Regions from separate parts of the Acidovorax sp. 106 genome, predicted to be linked through region 3. Evidence: predicted binding sites of a transcription regulator. Region 3 holds the regulator's gene; each other region holds the start of a gene.
The links. The regulator sigma-54, encoded in region 3, starts transcription at its own class of promoters, with help from an activator protein. The targets are predictions, from matches to a motif close to TGGCANGNAANCTGCTTT.
Positions count from the first base shown of each region.

Region 1: the regulator sigma-54 is predicted to act here: its motif matches at 2,967-2,984, upstream of C8C98_RS15285 (urease accessory protein UreD).
Region 2: the regulator sigma-54 is predicted to act here: its motif matches at 3,461-3,478, upstream of C8C98_RS02420 (circularly permuted type 2 ATP-grasp protein).

Region 1 covers NZ_RCCC01000001.1:3,427,763-3,433,064, forward strand. The annotation lists gene alaC (alanine transaminase) at 1-44, shown strand, start outside; gene C8C98_RS15280 (porin) at 128-1,333, opposite strand; gene C8C98_RS15285 (urease accessory protein UreD) at 2,061-2,891, opposite strand; gene otnI (2-oxo-tetronate isomerase) at 3,125-3,922, opposite strand; gene C8C98_RS15295 (alpha/beta fold hydrolase) at 3,947-5,014, opposite strand; gene C8C98_RS15300 (aldolase) at 5,042-5,302, opposite strand, start outside.
Region 2 covers NZ_RCCC01000001.1:552,202-557,503, reverse strand. The annotation lists gene C8C98_RS02430 (RidA family protein) at 19-477, opposite strand; gene C8C98_RS02425 (DNA internalization-related competence protein ComEC/Rec2) at 643-3,357, shown strand; gene C8C98_RS02420 (circularly permuted type 2 ATP-grasp protein) at 3,501-4,964, shown strand; gene C8C98_RS02415 (alpha-E domain-containing protein) at 4,958-5,302, shown strand, end outside.
Region 3 covers NZ_RCCC01000001.1:1,291,530-1,296,831, reverse strand. The annotation lists gene C8C98_RS05845 (thiol:disulfide interchange protein DsbA/DsbL) at 14-670, shown strand; gene lptA (lipopolysaccharide transport periplasmic protein LptA) at 782-1,456, shown strand; gene lptB (LPS export ABC transporter ATP-binding protein) at 1,453-2,235, shown strand; gene C8C98_RS05830 (RNA polymerase factor sigma-54) at 2,300-3,928, shown strand; gene C8C98_RS05825 (class I SAM-dependent RNA methyltransferase) at 4,028-5,302, shown strand, end outside.

The DNA of each region.
Region 1 (5,302 bases), 2.1 Mb from region 3:
GCGCCATGTTCAAGGCCGATGGCTTGCCGTTGGCCGCCGGATAAAAAAGGGGCGCCCGAGGGGCGCCCCAACCTTGGATCGCTTGAAAAAAGGAAGACGGCACCGCCCACCAGCGGTGCCGCACTGATCAGAACGCGTGCCGCATGCCCACCGCAAAGCTGGTGCCGCTGGCGTTGAGCAAGCCGCTGCCCACCGTGTTAGTGCGGGTGCTGTCACGCATGACCATTGCATACAGGTCTGTGCGCTTGGACATCCAGTAGTCATAACCCACGGTGAATACCTTGCGCTGCACATTGCCGCCCGCAGCGGTGGCTGGCACCGGGCCCACGGCGTCGCTGGTGCGGCGTGATGCGTAGCCCGCCAGAATGTTGCCATTGCCCACGGGCACGGTGGCGCTCAGATCCCACACGCGGTACGACACATCCAGCGGCGCGGCTTCGGTGCCCTTGTTCTCAATGCGGCCCAGGTGAGCCCACAGCTTGACGGCCTTGAAGTCATACGAGCCAGCCCATTGCCAGCTGCGCGTGTTGTTGGGCGACGTGCCATCGGCAAAGGTTTGCGGGTTCTTTTTCACGCTCTGCCAAGCCAGCGATGTGGCCAAAGGGCCCTGGGCATAGGCCACGCGCAACGCGCGGTTGCCCCCGCCTTGCGCTTCCGATGCGGCATACGCGGCAGCCCCGGTAAAGCCAGCGATGTTGGGACTGTCGTACACCACAGAGTTGGTCCAGGCTGTGCCCCCGGTCAGTGGGCTGCCCACAAAGGTGACCAGATTCAGCGGAGCGAAGATGGTGCCGTCCCCAAACGCGTTGGAGCCAATACTGTTGGCGAACATCAGGGTGGTCACATTGCCAAGGCGCACCCGGCCAAAGTCCTTGTGCGACAGGGCCACCCAGGCCATGCGCGAGAAGAAGGGGTCTGCCGCCACATTCACCGGCGCGCCGATGGCGTCACTGCGGCCTGCGGCCCCCGTATCGTTGCGGATGAAGGACGACATCTCAAAGCTGGCCTGCAGCCCGCCGCCCAAATCTTCGTTGCCACGCAGGCCCCAGCGACTGGTAGACATGCTGCCGCCTTCGACCTTGCTGATGGCGGAGTTTTGCGCATTGATCCCCGCGGCAGCGCCGTTGAAACGACCGACGGATGCATCAACGATCCCGTACAGCGTCACGCTGGAGCTGCCAGTTTGCGCCTGCGCTGCCATGGACACGGTGGCCAGCACGGCCAGGCCCAGTGCGCGCGCCCACGGCGCGCCAGGGTGGCGCTGGTGCGCCGCGACCAGCTGGGCTGTGTCGTCTTGGTGTTGCTGCGAAGGAAGTGAGGTTTGTCTCTGCATGGTCAGGTTCTTTCTGTGTGGATGCTGGGGTGGTTCAAAGGTCGTGCGCCGTCTTGTGAACGTCGCATGACCCAGGTGCCGCGCTGGCGGCTGAGGGATGCCGAGATGCTGAGCCTGCGATGGCAACGGCAGACATGCCAGAGCCCCTCCAGCGGCGCTGAACGCTGCGGCGAGTGGCGTCTTGGGTGCCCGTCTGACCTGGGTGTGAGGCTGGTTCTGCATCGGTATTTAGTTATATTTACTAACTAAATTTGTGAATACACGTACAAACCCGAGTGACCTCGCTGCAGCCCCGGTTTCCGGACGCTCAGGGCGGGAGATGCGGGAAAACCATAAGACAGTTTTGCGACAGATGTGCACAAAGACCTGTGCCCCGCGCCTGGGGCATGGGCTGTAGACGCAGCGTGGCGTTCACCAGATGGAGAACTCGACGAAGAACCAGACGGTGTGCCGGACAGCGGGCCGCACTGCTGTGGAGCGGCGTGCGCAGAGATTGCTGCACCGTCGCCTTGGCCTGCATGCCGGTTTGTGGAGGCCACCACAAAGGCGCGGTGTTGGCGGCACCAAGCACGGCCACAACATGCGCGATAGCACCGGCGGCGATGGCTGCAGCAGCCTCTGCCGCGCCCCGACATTGAGTGGATTTGCTATTAATTAAATAGCGCTCTGCGCTTATTCCTCTGGCGCAGCAGGCCTAAAAGACTTGTTTTTTGCCTTCAACCGGCGTCTACATCGCCCAGATACGCGGCTGCACGGCATCAAGTTGCCACAGGCCCGCCCGCCATGCGCTGCGCACTTGCCGCAGCAACTGCATGGCCGGCTCCACCTGCGGTGCCAGCACGCGCACCACCACCGTGCGGTCGTTGGGGCTGGTGGCGCCCGCTGTGGCTTTGAGCGGGTGCAGATCCATCACCGCCCGGGCTGCGTCCAGTGCCGCGTCGCGGCGGGTGCGGTCCAGTGGGGTGCCTGTGGCAAAGAACATGCTGGCCATGCAGCGATGGCCGGCCAGGCCCAGGGGGCTGTGTAGCAGCTGGTGGTCTGCTGCGTTGATGGTGCCGCGCTCCAGCCACACGCCAGGCACTTCGATGTGCTGCTCAAAATGGCCCGTCTCAAAGGGCTGGTTGGCGTGGGGCAGGCCCAGGGCCGTGACGTCCCAGCCCATGCATTCAGCGCCTGTGGCCAGCGCCAGCGTCAGGTGGTTGCGGGCGCGGCAGGCGTTGTAGCAAAGTGCCTCCAGCGGCAGCCATTCCAGGCGCGCGTTCTCGGCCAGGTTGAGGTGGGTGCGCTGCAGCGCCAGCTCGCCAGCCGATCGGTAAAACCGCGTGGCCCCCGGTGTGGTGACCAGCCCGTGCGCCCCTGTGCCCACGGTGGCGGCAATCTCCAGTGTGTCGCCGCCCACCAAACCGCCCGGCGGGTGCACCAGCACGTTGTGGCAAACGCTGTCGCCTTCGGGGTACAGGCTTTGCAGAATGCGCAGTGGCCCGTTGTGCTCAAACCGCGCTACGGTCCGGGCGTTTTCGAGGGTGTAGTTCAGTTGCAGGCGCGCGTGCCAGGGCATGATGGATGTCTGTTTGCTATTAAAAATATAGCTGCTTGCGCTTTGTTGACAAGCGCAGCAGCCCGTTTTATCTAGCAAGCATATTCCATACCGCTGCAACTGAGCGGCGTTGAGGGCGGCTAACAAAACTCCCCTGGCGTCGTTGTTCCGTCTTGTCGTACCTTGCGTAATGCCTGCGACGGACCGCCTAGCCAGGGCCGCTACGCTGAGTTTTGTTCGCCGCTCTTACTACGTTACAGCCAGGGCTTGAGCCAGCCCAGCCCATCGCTGGTGGCGTGGGCTGCGGCACCCCGCGCCGGGCGGTATTCGCAGCCAATCCAGCCGTCGTAGCCCAGGCTGTCCAGCAGCTTGAACAGGTAGGTGTAGTTCACTTCGCCCACATCGGGCTCGTGGCGCTCGGGCACACCGGCAATCTGGAAGTGGCCGACGTTGCCCGTGGGCAGGTATTGACGCACCTTCATCGCCAGGTCGCCTTCCACGATCTGGCAGTGGTACAGGTCCATCTGCACCTTGACGTTGGTGGCACCGATCTCGGCGATCAGCGCATGGGCCTGGTCCTGGCGGCTCAGGAAGAAGCCGGGCATGTCACGGCCGTTGATGGGCTCCAGCAGGATCTGGATGCCGTGGGGTGCCGCCTGCTCTGCGGCGTAGCGCACGTTGGCGATGTAGGTGGCGCGCACGGTGGCCGCGTCAGCACCCTGGGGCACCAGCCCCGCCATCACATGGATGCGGGGGCATTGCAGGGCCTGGGCGTATTCGATGGCTTTGGCAATGCCGTCGCGGAACTCGGCCTCGCGCCCAGGCAGGCTGGCCAGCCCGCGCTCGCCCGCGTCCCAGTTGCCGGGCGGGGCGTTGAACAGCACCTGCTGCAGGCCATTGGCCTGCAGGCGTGTGGCCAGTTCTTGCGCAGGGTAGGCATAGGGAAAGAGGTACTCCACCGCCTTGAAGCCATCCTGTGCGGCAGCAGAAAAACGGTCGAGAAAGTCCACGTCGTTGTAGAGCATGGACAGGTTGGCGGCAAAACGGGGCATGAAAGGTGTCCTGGTGGGAGAGGGTCAGCGGCGTGGTGCAGTGATCAGCACCTGGGCCAGTCGGTCTTGGTAGAAGCGCGCCAAGCCGACGGTGCCGTGGCCTACGGTTTCTGTGCTGGCGGGAATCACGTAGGCCTGCGCATGCGCAATGCGGGCGATGGCCTTGTCGAGCACGCCAAGCTCGGGTGGGTTGCGTTCATCGTCCGCCGAGTTGATGGCCAGCACGCGCGCAGTGATGCGTTCCAAACCCTGCTCGGGGTCGTAGTCGCGTGATGCCTCCCACTGGTAGATGTGGTCGTTGGCGTCGCCGCGGAAGGGGGCTTTGAGCCGCTGCTCCACCAGCGCATCGGCTGCAGCGCGCGTGGGGGCGAGTTTTTGCAGGCCCTGGTTGCCACCGTTGGTGCCCGTGCCAAAGAACACCGACGCGAACTGCAGGCTGCGCGGCTGTCGGGTGTAGTTGCCACCCTGCCATTCGGGGTCGTTGCGGATGGCGTCGACCAGCAATTTGCGCATCATCCAGTTGCGGCCCGACATGGCTGCGGGCAGTGAGGCCATGGGCACGGCAATGTCCATGAAATCGGGGTAACGCTGGGCCCAGACCCAGGTGTGCATGCCGCCCATGGAGTTGCCGATGATGGCGCGCACATGGCGCAGGCCCAGGTGTTCGGTGACCAGCCGGTATTGCGCGGCCACCATGTCGTCGTAGTTGTAGGCCGGAAAGGCCGCACGCAGGCCGTCCGACGGCTTGCTGGAGCGGCCCGTGCCGATCGCATCGGGCAGGATGATGAAATATTTGCGTGCATCCAGTGGCTGGCCTGGGCCAAACAGGGTGCCAGCAAAGCCCGGCGTCAGCATGGACTCTGCCGAGCCGTTGGTGCCATGCAGCACCAGCACCGGCTCACCTTTGGGGTCACCCACCGTGGTGTAGGCGACCTTGAGTTCGGGCAGGGTCTGGCCACTTTGAAAACGGAAGTCCCTCGCGACCCATTCGCTGTGTTGGGGAGGCGGGTAGTCTGCGGCTGCGGCACTGCCTGTGGCCAGCACGCCCAGCAGCACGGGGGCGAAGGCTTTGCGCCAGAAGGAAAGGGTCATGAACGTCTCCTTGTTCTACCGTTGTGGTTACCAGTGGGCACCAAAAGTCTGGCGCAAGTCTTCAATTTGGGGCCCTGTCAGCGGCGTGGGGCGGGGCTGGCACTGCAGCCACAGGCGGGCGGTTTCTTCCAGTTCTTCGAGCACAGCCATGGCCGCAGCCGGTGTGTCGTGCCACACATTGGGCCCCAGGCGCGCCAGCATCACGGCACGCACCGGGCTGCCGTTGGCGGCATAGCAGGTGATGGTCTGCGCCACCAGTGTTGCTGCTGCGGCATCACCCGGGCGGTG
Region 2 (5,302 bases), 740 kb from region 3:
AGGGGCGGCCTCTTTGGCTCAGGCCAGCTCAGCAATCAGTTCGATCTCGACACAGGCCCCCAGTGGAATCTGGGCCACGCCAAAGGCGCTGCGGGCGTGCAAGCCCTTGTCGCCAAACACCTGGCCCAGCAGTTCGCTGGCGCCGTTGGTCACCAAGTGCTGCTCGGTGAAATCGCCGGTCGAGTTGACCAGGCTCATCACCTTGACGATGCGCTGAATGCGGTTGAGGTCGCCGCCGGTGGCTGCGTGCAGTGTGCCCATCAGGTCAATCGCCACGGCGCGGGCGGCCAGCTTGCCTTCTTCGGTGGTGATGTTCTTGCCAAACTGCGCGGCCCAGGGCTTGCCGTCCTTGCGGGCGATGTGGCCGGAGAGGAACACCAAGTTGCCCGTTTGCACATAAGGCACGTAGGCGGCGGCGGGGGCCGACACGGGGGGCAGGGTGATGTTGAGTTCGCTCAGTTTGTCGTAAACGCTCATGGTGGACTTCCTTGGTTGATGTGCGCCATCGGCGCGGGAAAACGGTGCGAGAAATAGAGGCCCGGTGCTGGCAATGCCTGCACCGGGCAGCGGCGCCAAGTGTTACACAGCCGGGGCTGTGCACAGTGCGCGCGGGGCTGCTGCAAGGCGCATTAGCATCAGCCCATGTTTGCCATAAGCCCTTCTAATGTCCCGCCGCTGCTGCCCCGTGAGGTGGGCGAGGGCGACGCCGCCGCCACGGGGCAAGGAGCGCACGACGGGCATGGAGGACATGAGGGCCACGATGATTCGCGCCAACCTTGGCGCTTGCCTGCGGTGCTTCTGGGCGTGGTGGTGGGTTCGGCTCTGCAACTGTGGCAACCCATGCTCTGGCCGGTGGCGGTGTATGGCTGGACTTTGTGTGTGACCTTGGGCGTGGGCGCTGCGGTGGTGTGGCGCAAATCGCTGCGCAGGCGCTGGCGTGGCGGGGCTTTGCGCCCAGGGGCGGCACGGGCGCCTAGGTGGCTGGCGGGGTGGTGGGTGGCCGCCCTGGCTTGGGGGCTGGTGGCTGCCTTTGCCCTGTGTGGCTTGCGGGCCAGCTTGTTTGCCGCCCAGGGACTGCCTGCGGCCTTGGAAGGGCAGGACGTGCGTATCACCGCCTTGGTGGCTGCCATGCCCCAGCGCAGCGAGGCAGGTGTGCGCCTGCGGCTGGAAGTGGAGTCGGCCGAATGGGCGGAGGTGCCTGGGATGCCTGGCAAGGTCCGTCCATCCGATGGGCAGGGCGCCGCGCCGCAGGTGCCACGTTTGATCGATGTGTCCTGGTACGGCGGCGCGCTGCGTGACGCGCAGGGCCTGGCCGATTTGCAGCGACAGCCCCCCGAGTTGCGTGCGGGCGAGCGCTGGCGCATGACGGTGCGGCTAAAGGCGCCCCACGGCCTGCGCAACCCGCACGGTTTTGACTACGAGCTGTGGCTGTGGGAGCAGGGCGTGCAGGCCACAGGCTACGTCCGCGCTGGCCCCAAAGACCTGCCCCCCGAGCGGCTGGCCAGCACCTGGCGCCACCCGGTGGAGCAGTGGCGCCAGTCGGTGCGCGACGCCATCTTGCAGCGCCTGGCAGGCAGCCCCGTGGGGGACGAGGATGCCCCGAGTGCGCTGGGTGCGCCTGCGGCATCGCGTGTGTCTGGCGTGGTGGCCGCGCTGGTCACTGGCGACCAGCGGGCCATTGACCGTGCCGATTGGGACATCTTCCGTGCCACGGGCGTGGCCCATTTGATGAGCATCTCTGGGCTGCACATCACCTTGTTTGCCTGGCTGGCGGCGGCCTTGGTGGGCGGGCTGTGGCGGCGTTCGCGGCGCCTGTGCCTGGCCGTGCCTGCCCCCACGGCGGCCCTGGTGTGCGGCGTGGCATTGGCGGCTGGCTACGCCTTGTTCAGTGGCTGGGGTGTGCCCGCGCAGCGCACGGTGACCATGTTGGCCGTAGTGGCAGCCCTGCAGCTCAGTGGCCGCCGCTGGCCCTGGCCGCAGGTGTGGCTGCTGGCCTGCGCTGCCGTGGTGCTGACCGACCCCTGGGCGCTGTGGCAGGCCGGTTTTTGGCTGAGTTTTGTCGCGGTGGGGGTGTTGTTTGCTACTGATTTTGTAGCTTCTAGCGCTTATCCTAAAAGCGCTAGAGGCCATTTTTATGCATTATTGCGAGAGCAGTGGGTGGTGACGCTGGCGCTCACGCCGCTGAGCCTGCTGCTGTTTGGCCAGGTGTCGGTGGTGGGGTTTGCGGCCAATTTGCTGGCCATACCGTGGGTCACGCTGGTGGTCACGCCCCTGGCGCTGGCCGGGGTGGTGTGGGCGCCGCTGTGGACGTTGGCGGCGTGGGCTTTGCAGCCCCTGGCGGCGGGGCTGCAGTGGCTGGCCAGTTGGCCCTGGGCCGTGGTGTTCTTGCCTGCTGCGCCGCTATGGGCTGGCGCTTTGGCTTTGCTGGGCGGCTGTTTGTTGGCCATGCGCCTGCCCTGGCAGTTGCGTCTGTGGGCGCTGCCTTTGTTGGTGCCGCTGCTGTGCTGGCAAGCCCCCCGGCCTGCGCCGGGCCAGTTTGAACTGCTGGCGCCCGACATTGGTCAGGGCAACGCGGTGCTGGTGCGCACGGCCACGCACACCTTGCTGTACGACGCAGGCCCGCGCTTCAGCCGCGAGAGCGATGCGGGCCACCGCGTGCTGGTGCCACTGCTGCGGGCATTGGGCGAGCGGGTGGACGTGCTCATGCTCAGCCACCGCGATGCTGACCACACCGGGGGCGCGGCGGCCGTGCTGGCCCAGCAGCCCGCAGCGGCTTTGACAGGCTCCATCGAAGCCGAGCATGTGCTGCAGGCCCTGCGCCCGGCCACCCCTTGTGTGGCCGGGCAGCGCTGGGAGTGGGATGGCGTGGCGTTGGAGGTGTTGCACCCCACGGGCGCCGAGCTGGAGCACCGCGATCATCGTGACCGCCTCGATCGCCCTGTTCGCCCCAACACCATGAGCTGTGTGCTGCGGGTGGCCAGTGCTGCAGGCATGCCTGGCGCGCAGGCCGTGGCCTTGCTTGTGGGCGACATCGAAGCCCCGCAAGAGCAAGCGCTGCTGGCCCGCGCAGCGCCCTTGAAGGCCGATGTGCTGCTGGTGCCGCACCACGGCAGCAAAACCTCGTCCAGCGGTGCGTTTCTGGACGCCGTCCAGCCTCGCACTGCTTTGGTGCAGTCTGGCTACCGCAACCGCTTTGGCCACCCGGCGCCCGAGGTGCTGCAGCGCTATGTCCAGCGCAATGTGCCGGTGGTGGAGTCGGCCCGCTGCGGGGCGGCGAGCTGGTCGTCTGCGCAGCCTCAGGCCGTGGCCTGCGAGCGCGACACCGGGCGTCGGTACTGGCAGCACGTTGTGCCCTGAGGACAGGTTCTGAGAGACCGCCCAAGGGATTTGGCGCGCAACCGCGCCCGGGCTCGATCCTCGTCAGGGTTTGTGCTGGTTTTGGGGTGTTTGGCCCGGAGGCAGGCGCACAACTTGCTATCCTGGCTGCAGGAGGCCAGTTCATGCAGAAATTTGACGAGATGTACGCCACGCTTCCTTATGCAGGCAGCGATGTGCGCGAACACTACAAGCGCTATGCGCAGTGGTTGTCCCAACAGCCCCCTGACGTGATGCAGGCCCGCCGGGCCGAAGCCGAAATGATCTTCCGGCGCGTGGGCATCACCTTCGCCGTCTATGGCGCCAAGGACGAGGGCGGCGCGGGCAACGAACGGCTCATCCCGTTCGACCTTATCCCCCGCATCATTCCTGCGCACGAATGGAGCAGCATGCAGCAGGGCCTGGTGCAGCGGGTCACGGCGCTCAACCGCTTCATCTATGACGTCTACCACGGGCAAGACATCATCCGCGCAGGCATCGTGCCTGCCGACCTGATCCTCAACAACGCTCAATACCGCCCCGAAATGGCCGGCGTGCAGGTGCCGCAGAACATCTACGCGCATATTGCAGGCATCGACATCGTGCGTGCGCCTGATGCCCAGGGCAAGGGCGAGTACTACGTGCTCGAAGACAACCTGCGCGTGCCCAGCGGCGTGAGCTACATGCTCGAAAACCGCAAGATGATGATGCGGTTGTTCCCCGAGCTGTTCAGCCAGCACAAGGTAGCACCGGTGGCGCACTACCCCGACATGCTGCTGGACACCCTGCGCGCCAGCGCCCCCGCCACGGCGGACGACCCCACCGTAGTGGTGCTCACGCCGGGCATGCACAACAGCGCGTACTTTGAGCACGCCTTCCTGGCCCAGCAAATGGGCGTGGAGCTGGTCGAAGGGCAAGACCTGGTGGTGCGCGACAAGTTCGTCTACATGCGCACTACGCGCGGCCTGCAGCGGGTGGACGTGATTTACCGCCGTGTGGACGACGACTTCCTTGACCCTCAGGTCTTCCGGCCCAAATCCACCCTGGGCTGCTACGGCCTGATGGAGGCCTACCGCGCAGGCAACGTGGCCATCTGCAACGCTGTGGGCACCGGCGTCGCCGACGACAAATCGGTCTACCCCTACGTGCCTGAGATGATTCGCTTCTACCTGGGCCAGGAACCCATCCTGAAGAACGTGCCCACCTGGATGTGCCGCAAGCAGGACGACCTGCAGTACGTGCTGGCCCACCTCAAAGACCTGGTGGTCAAGGAGGTGCATGGCGCGGGTGGCTACGGCATGCTCATCGGCCCCGCAGCCACGCAGGCCGAGATCGAAGCCTTTCGCGGCGCCCTGCTGGCCAACCCGGCGGGCTACATCGCGCAGCCCACGCTCAGCCTGTCGAGCTGCCCTACCTATGTGGACAGCGGCATTGCCCCCCGCCACATCGACCTGCGCCCCTTCGTGCTCAGCGGGCGCGAAGTGCAGATGGTGGCCGGTGGCCTCACGCGCGTGGCCTTGCAAGAGGGCTCGCTGGTTGTCAACTCATCACAGGGCGGCGGCACCAAAGACACCTGGGTGCTGGGAAATGGAGGGACTGAAACATGCTGAGCCGCACCGCTGACCATTTGTTCTGGATGTCTCGCTACACCGAGCGGGCGGAGAATACGGCCCGCATGCTCAATGTGAGCTACGAGACCTCTCTGTTGCCCCAGGCCGCCGAGGCCGCGCAAGAAGGCTGGGAGGGCTTGCTGTCCATCAGCGAACTCATTCCTGCCTACACCACCAAGCATGGCGAGGTGACGCCCGAGCGTGTGCTGGAGTTCATGGTGCGCGATGGCAACAACCCATCGTCCATCGTGTCGTGCCTGCGCGCAGCGCGCGAAAACGCGCGGGCCGTGCGCGGTGCCTTGACCACCGAGGTCTGGGAAACCATCAACCAGACTTGG
Region 3 (5,302 bases):
GAGTGTTCTTTTCATGAAACGTCGCGAGTTTTCCCTGTCCGCCGCCACGGCGGTTGCTGCCTCTGCCGTCACACTGCCCATGGCCACCCCCGCTATGGCGCAAGTGCGCCAGTTCAAGGAGGGCAAGGACTTCCAAAAGCTCTCCAAGCCCGTCGCGACCGATGCGCCTGCTGGCAAGATCGAAGTCATCGAGTTCTTCTGGTACAGCTGCCCCCACTGCAACGCCTTTGAGCCCGTGCTGGACACCTGGATCAAGGCGGCATCCAAGGACCTGGTCATTCGCCGCGTGCCCGTGGCGTTCAACGCCAGCTTTTTGTCGCAGCAAAAGCTGTACTACGCCCTGGAAGGCATGGGCAAGCTCGACGCTGTGCACGCCAAGGTGTTCCGCGCCATCCACGTGGAAAAGCTCAAGCTGACCAAGGACGAAGACATTTTTGCCTGGGTGGGCAACCAGGGTGTGGACGTCGCCAAGTTCAAGGAGGTTTACAACTCCTTCAACGTGGCCAACCAAGCCCGCCGCGCGGCCCAGTTGCAAGCCGATTACGGCGTCGAAGGCGTGCCTTCCATGGGCGTGGCCGGCCGTTATTACACCGATGGCACCATGGCTGGCAGCATGCAAACCGTGCTGCAAGTGGTGGACTATCTGGTGAGCTCGGTCCGCAAGGGCTGATGCGCCTGCGGCATACGCCGTGCCATCTCGCTACCAAAAGCCCGCGCAAGCGGGCTTTTTTTGTGTTGGGGTGCAATGCATGGCTACAATGATTGCAAGATTCGTGCCCTCATGAAACATCGCATTACCCCCCTCCTTGTGCTTGCAGCCTTGACCTGCGCCTTTGGCGTGGCGCAAGCTGAAAAGGCCGACCGCAGCAAGCCCATGAACATCGAGGCAGATGCGCTGCGCCACGATGAAGTCAAGCAAACCAGCGTGTTCTCTGGCCGCGTGGTCATGACCAAAGGCTCCATCGTGCTGCGCGGTGCGCGGCTGGATGTGCGCCAGGATGCCGAGGGCTACCAGTCCGGCATCGTCACGGCCGAAGCGGGCAAGCGCGCGTTCTTCCGCCAAAAGCGTGACACCCTGGCGGGCGCGCCCGAAGAGTTCATCGAAGGCGAAGGCGAAGTCATCGAGTACGACGGCCGGACCGACAACGTGCGCTTCATCACCCGCGCCGAGCTGCGGCGCTACCGTGGTGGCGCCTTGAGCGACGAGATCACCGGCGCGGTCGTCGTCTACAACAACCTGACCGATGTCTTCACGGTCGATGGGCAAAAGAAGGCCTTGCCCGCCAGCGGGGCAGAGGGCCAGGCCAGCAGCGGTGGCCGCGTGCGGGCCGTATTGGCCCCCAAAGACCCCAAGGCGCCTGCTGCGGCACCGGGCTCCAGCGCGGCCAGCCCGGCCCCTGCGGCCTCGGCGCCCGTGCTGCGGCCCAGCACCTCTTTGGGCGGTGCCATCCAGTGAGCGATCGTTCCGTCAAAGCCCCGGCAGCGGGGGCGTCTTCCAGTCGCCTTGAGGTCGCCCACCTAGCCAAGTCTTACGGCAGCCGCAAGGTGGTCAAAGATGTGTCCCTGGTGGTGCAAAAAGGCGAGGTCGTCGGTTTGCTGGGGCCCAATGGGGCGGGCAAAACCACTTCGTTCTACATGATCGTGGGGCTGGTGCGCAGCGATGGGGGGGATATCCGCATCGACGGCCAATCGGTGGCGCACATGCCCATTCACAGCCGTTCGCGCTTGGGGCTGTCGTATTTGCCGCAAGAGGCGTCCATCTTCCGCAAACTCACGGTGGAAGAGAACGTGCGCGCGGTGCTGGAGTTGCAGCGTGACGAACACAACGCCCCCCTGTCGCGGGCGGCGATTGAAGATCAGCTCACCTCGCTGCTGCAAGAGCTGCGGGTGGACCACCTGCGTGCTTCGCCCGCGCTGGCCTTGTCGGGTGGCGAGCGCCGCCGCGTCGAAATCGCCCGCGCCCTGGCCACGCAGCCGCGCTTTATCCTGCTGGACGAGCCCTTTGCGGGCATCGACCCCATCGCTGTGATCGAGATCCAGCGCATCATCGGTTTCCTGAAAGCGCGCGGCATTGGCGTGCTCATCACCGACCACAACGTGCGCGAGACCCTGGGCATTTGCGACCACGCCTTCATCATCAGCGATGGCCGTGTGCTGGCGCAGGGCACGCCGGCTGAGATCGTGGACAACGCCGAGGTGCGCCGTGTGTACCTGGGCGAACACTTCCGCATGTGATGGCTTGGCGCGGTGTGGCTATGCGGTGTGTGACGGATCGTGCGGTGTTGCAGGGGGCTGAGGCATGAAGCCCGGCCTGTCCCTGCGGGTCTCTCAGCACCTGGCCCTCACGCCGCAGTTGCAGCAGTCCATCCGGCTGCTGCAGTTGTCGACCCTGGAGTTGGGGCAAGAGGTTGAGCAGATGCTCGACGAAAACCCCTTCCTGGAGCGCAACGCCGACGAAGCCGTGCGCGAAGAGTTTGGCCTGGAGCACGCCGACACCCCCGTACAGGCCGACGAGTACAGTGCAGACGATGCTATCTATTCAGGAGCTGCCAGCGCTTCATCCACAAGCGCTGAGGCCACTTCTGATGCGCAAGGTGACGCCTCGGGCGATGCCGACTACACCAGCAGCACCGCCTCTGACGAGCCCGATTGGGGCGGGGACGGCACCGTGGAGATGGCGCCCAACGACAGCGAATGGGGCGGCGACGCAGCCCCCCGCACCCGCAACGACATGGAGGGCGACGAGGCCGACGCCACGGAGCTAGCGCGCTCGCAAGAGTCCCTCACCGCCTTTTTGCACCGCCAGGCCCTGGCACTGCGCCTGTCTGAGGTGGACCGCGCTGCCCTGCGCTTTCTCATCGAATCGCTGAACGACGATGGCTACCTGGAAGAGCCGCTGCAAGAGCTGGCCATCAGCCTTGCGGGCCCGGATGACCTGGAGCAAATTGACGAGTTGGTGCACCGCTTTACGGTAGCCCAGCGCCTGCTGCAAACCCTGGAGCCTGTGGGCGTGGGCGCTCGCAACCTCGCCGAATGCCTGACCCTGCAACTCAGCGCCCTGGCGGCCGACCCTGACAGCGAGGCCCCTGCGGCCGTGGTGCAGACCGCTTTGCTGATCTGCCAGCAGCCGCTGGAGATGCTGGCCCGCCGCGATGTGCGCCGCCTCACCCAGGCTTGCACCGAAGGCGGCGCTGCGGGTGAAGAACGCACCCGCGCCGCCATGGCCCTGATTGCCCGGCTGGAGCCGCGCCCCGGGCGCCGCTTTGCCGACGTGGAGCGCAACATCATCATCCCCGATGTGATTGTGCGCAAAGCCGGGCGGGCCAACGGCAACAGCGGCCAGCACAACTTCATCGTGGCGCTGAACCCCGATGTGATGCCGCGCTTGCGCGTGCACGACATCTACGCCGGTGCGCTGCGCGGCCACAAGGGCGGCGAGGGCCACCAGGGCATGCAGCAGCGCCTGCAAGAGGCCCGCTGGTTCATCAAGAACATCCAGCAGCGCTTTGACACCATCTTGCGTGTCTCGCGCGCCATCGTGGAGCGGCAAAAGAGCTTCTTCACCCACGGCGAGCTGGCCATGCGCCCGCTGGTGCTGCGTGACATTGCCGACGAGCTGGGCCTGCACGAGTCCACCATCAGCCGCGTGACCACGGCCAAATACATGGCCACACCCATCGGCACCTACGAGTTGAAGTATTTCTTCGGCTCTGGCCTGGGCACCGAAACCGGTGGCAACGCCTCCAGCACGGCGGTGCGCGCGCTCATCAAGCAGTTTGTGGCCGCTGAGAGCCCCACCAAGCCGTTGTCCGATAGCCAACTGGCCGAAATGCTCAAGGAGCAGGGCATCGAATGCGCCCGCCGCACGGTGGCCAAGTACCGCGAATCGCTCAAGATTGCACCGGCCAATTTGCGCAAGTCGCTGTAGCCTGACGTTGATGTCGCAGCGCCTGCAACCGGGCCTGGCAGTACAGGGTGGGCGATGTACCTGCCCTGGCATGATCCGGCCCCACCCGAGGTATTCACCATGAACCAACTCCAACTCTTTCTCCCCTGCGCCGCTGGCGTCGAGGGCTTCCTCGCCGATGAGGTGCATGGCATCACCGGCCTTACGGGGCAAGACCTGCTGGTCGGGCGGGGCGGCGTGCTGCTGCGCAGCTCGTGGCGCCATGCGCTGCAGCTGAACCTGCACAGCCGCCTGACCCAGCGTGTGCTGGTGCAACTGGCGCACCGTCCCTACCGCTCTGAAAACGACCTTTATGCCATGGCCAGCGAGGTGGCCTGGGAGATCTGGTTCACCACGCGCCAGAGCTTCAAGATCGAAGTCACGGCCCAGCACAGCCCGCTGCAGAGCCTGAACTTCGCCGCCCTCAAGGTCAAAGACGCCGTGGCCGACCGCTTCCGTGCCAAGTCCGGTGTGCGCCCCGATGTGAACACCCAGTGGCCCGACGTGCGCATCCACCTGCACCTGACCACCGACGAAGCCACGATCTACATCGACACCTCGGGCGAGCCGCTGTTCAAGCGCGGCTGGCGCGAGGACAAGGGCGATGCGCCCCTGAAGGAAACCTTGGCCGCCGCCATGATCGCCGCCAGCGGCTGGGACCCGCACGGCGACAACCCTCAGCCGCTGTACGACCCCTGCTGCGGCAGCGGCACCATTGCCGTCGAGGCCGCGCAGATCGCCTGCCGCATCCCCGCAGGCATGTTGCGCCGCTTTGCGTTTGAAAAGCTGTTGCCCTTCCAGGCGCATGTCTGGACTGCTATCAAAAACGAAGCTGACAGCGCCATCTGCAATAGCCCTGTACCTATTTTTGGCAGTGATGTGGCCCACCGCATGGTGGACTTTGCCCAGCGCAACGCCGAACGCGCAGGCGTGGCCGATGCCGTGCAACTGCGCGGTGGCGATGCCCTGCAGCGCATGCCGCCTTGCGAGCAGCCCGGCGTGATGCTGCTCAACCCGCCCTACGGCGAGCGCATTGCTGCTGCCGGTGCCGCAGGCCGCAACGCCAGCGAGCGCGCTGCTGACCGTGCCCAGGGCATGGCCGTAGGCCGTGAAGAGGCGCACACCGACGACGGCGGTGAGTTCTTCGGCCAGTTGGCATCGCATTGGAAGAAGAACTACAGCGGCTGGACGGCCTGGATGCTGACCCCTGACCTCAAGCTGCCCGGCAAGATGCGCCTGAAAGAATCGCGCCGCGTACCCATGTGGAACGGCCCCATTGAATGCCGCATGTTCCGCTTCGACATGATCAAGGGCGCAGTGCGCGAACGCGCTGCAAAGGCGCCAGAAGGCGGCCCC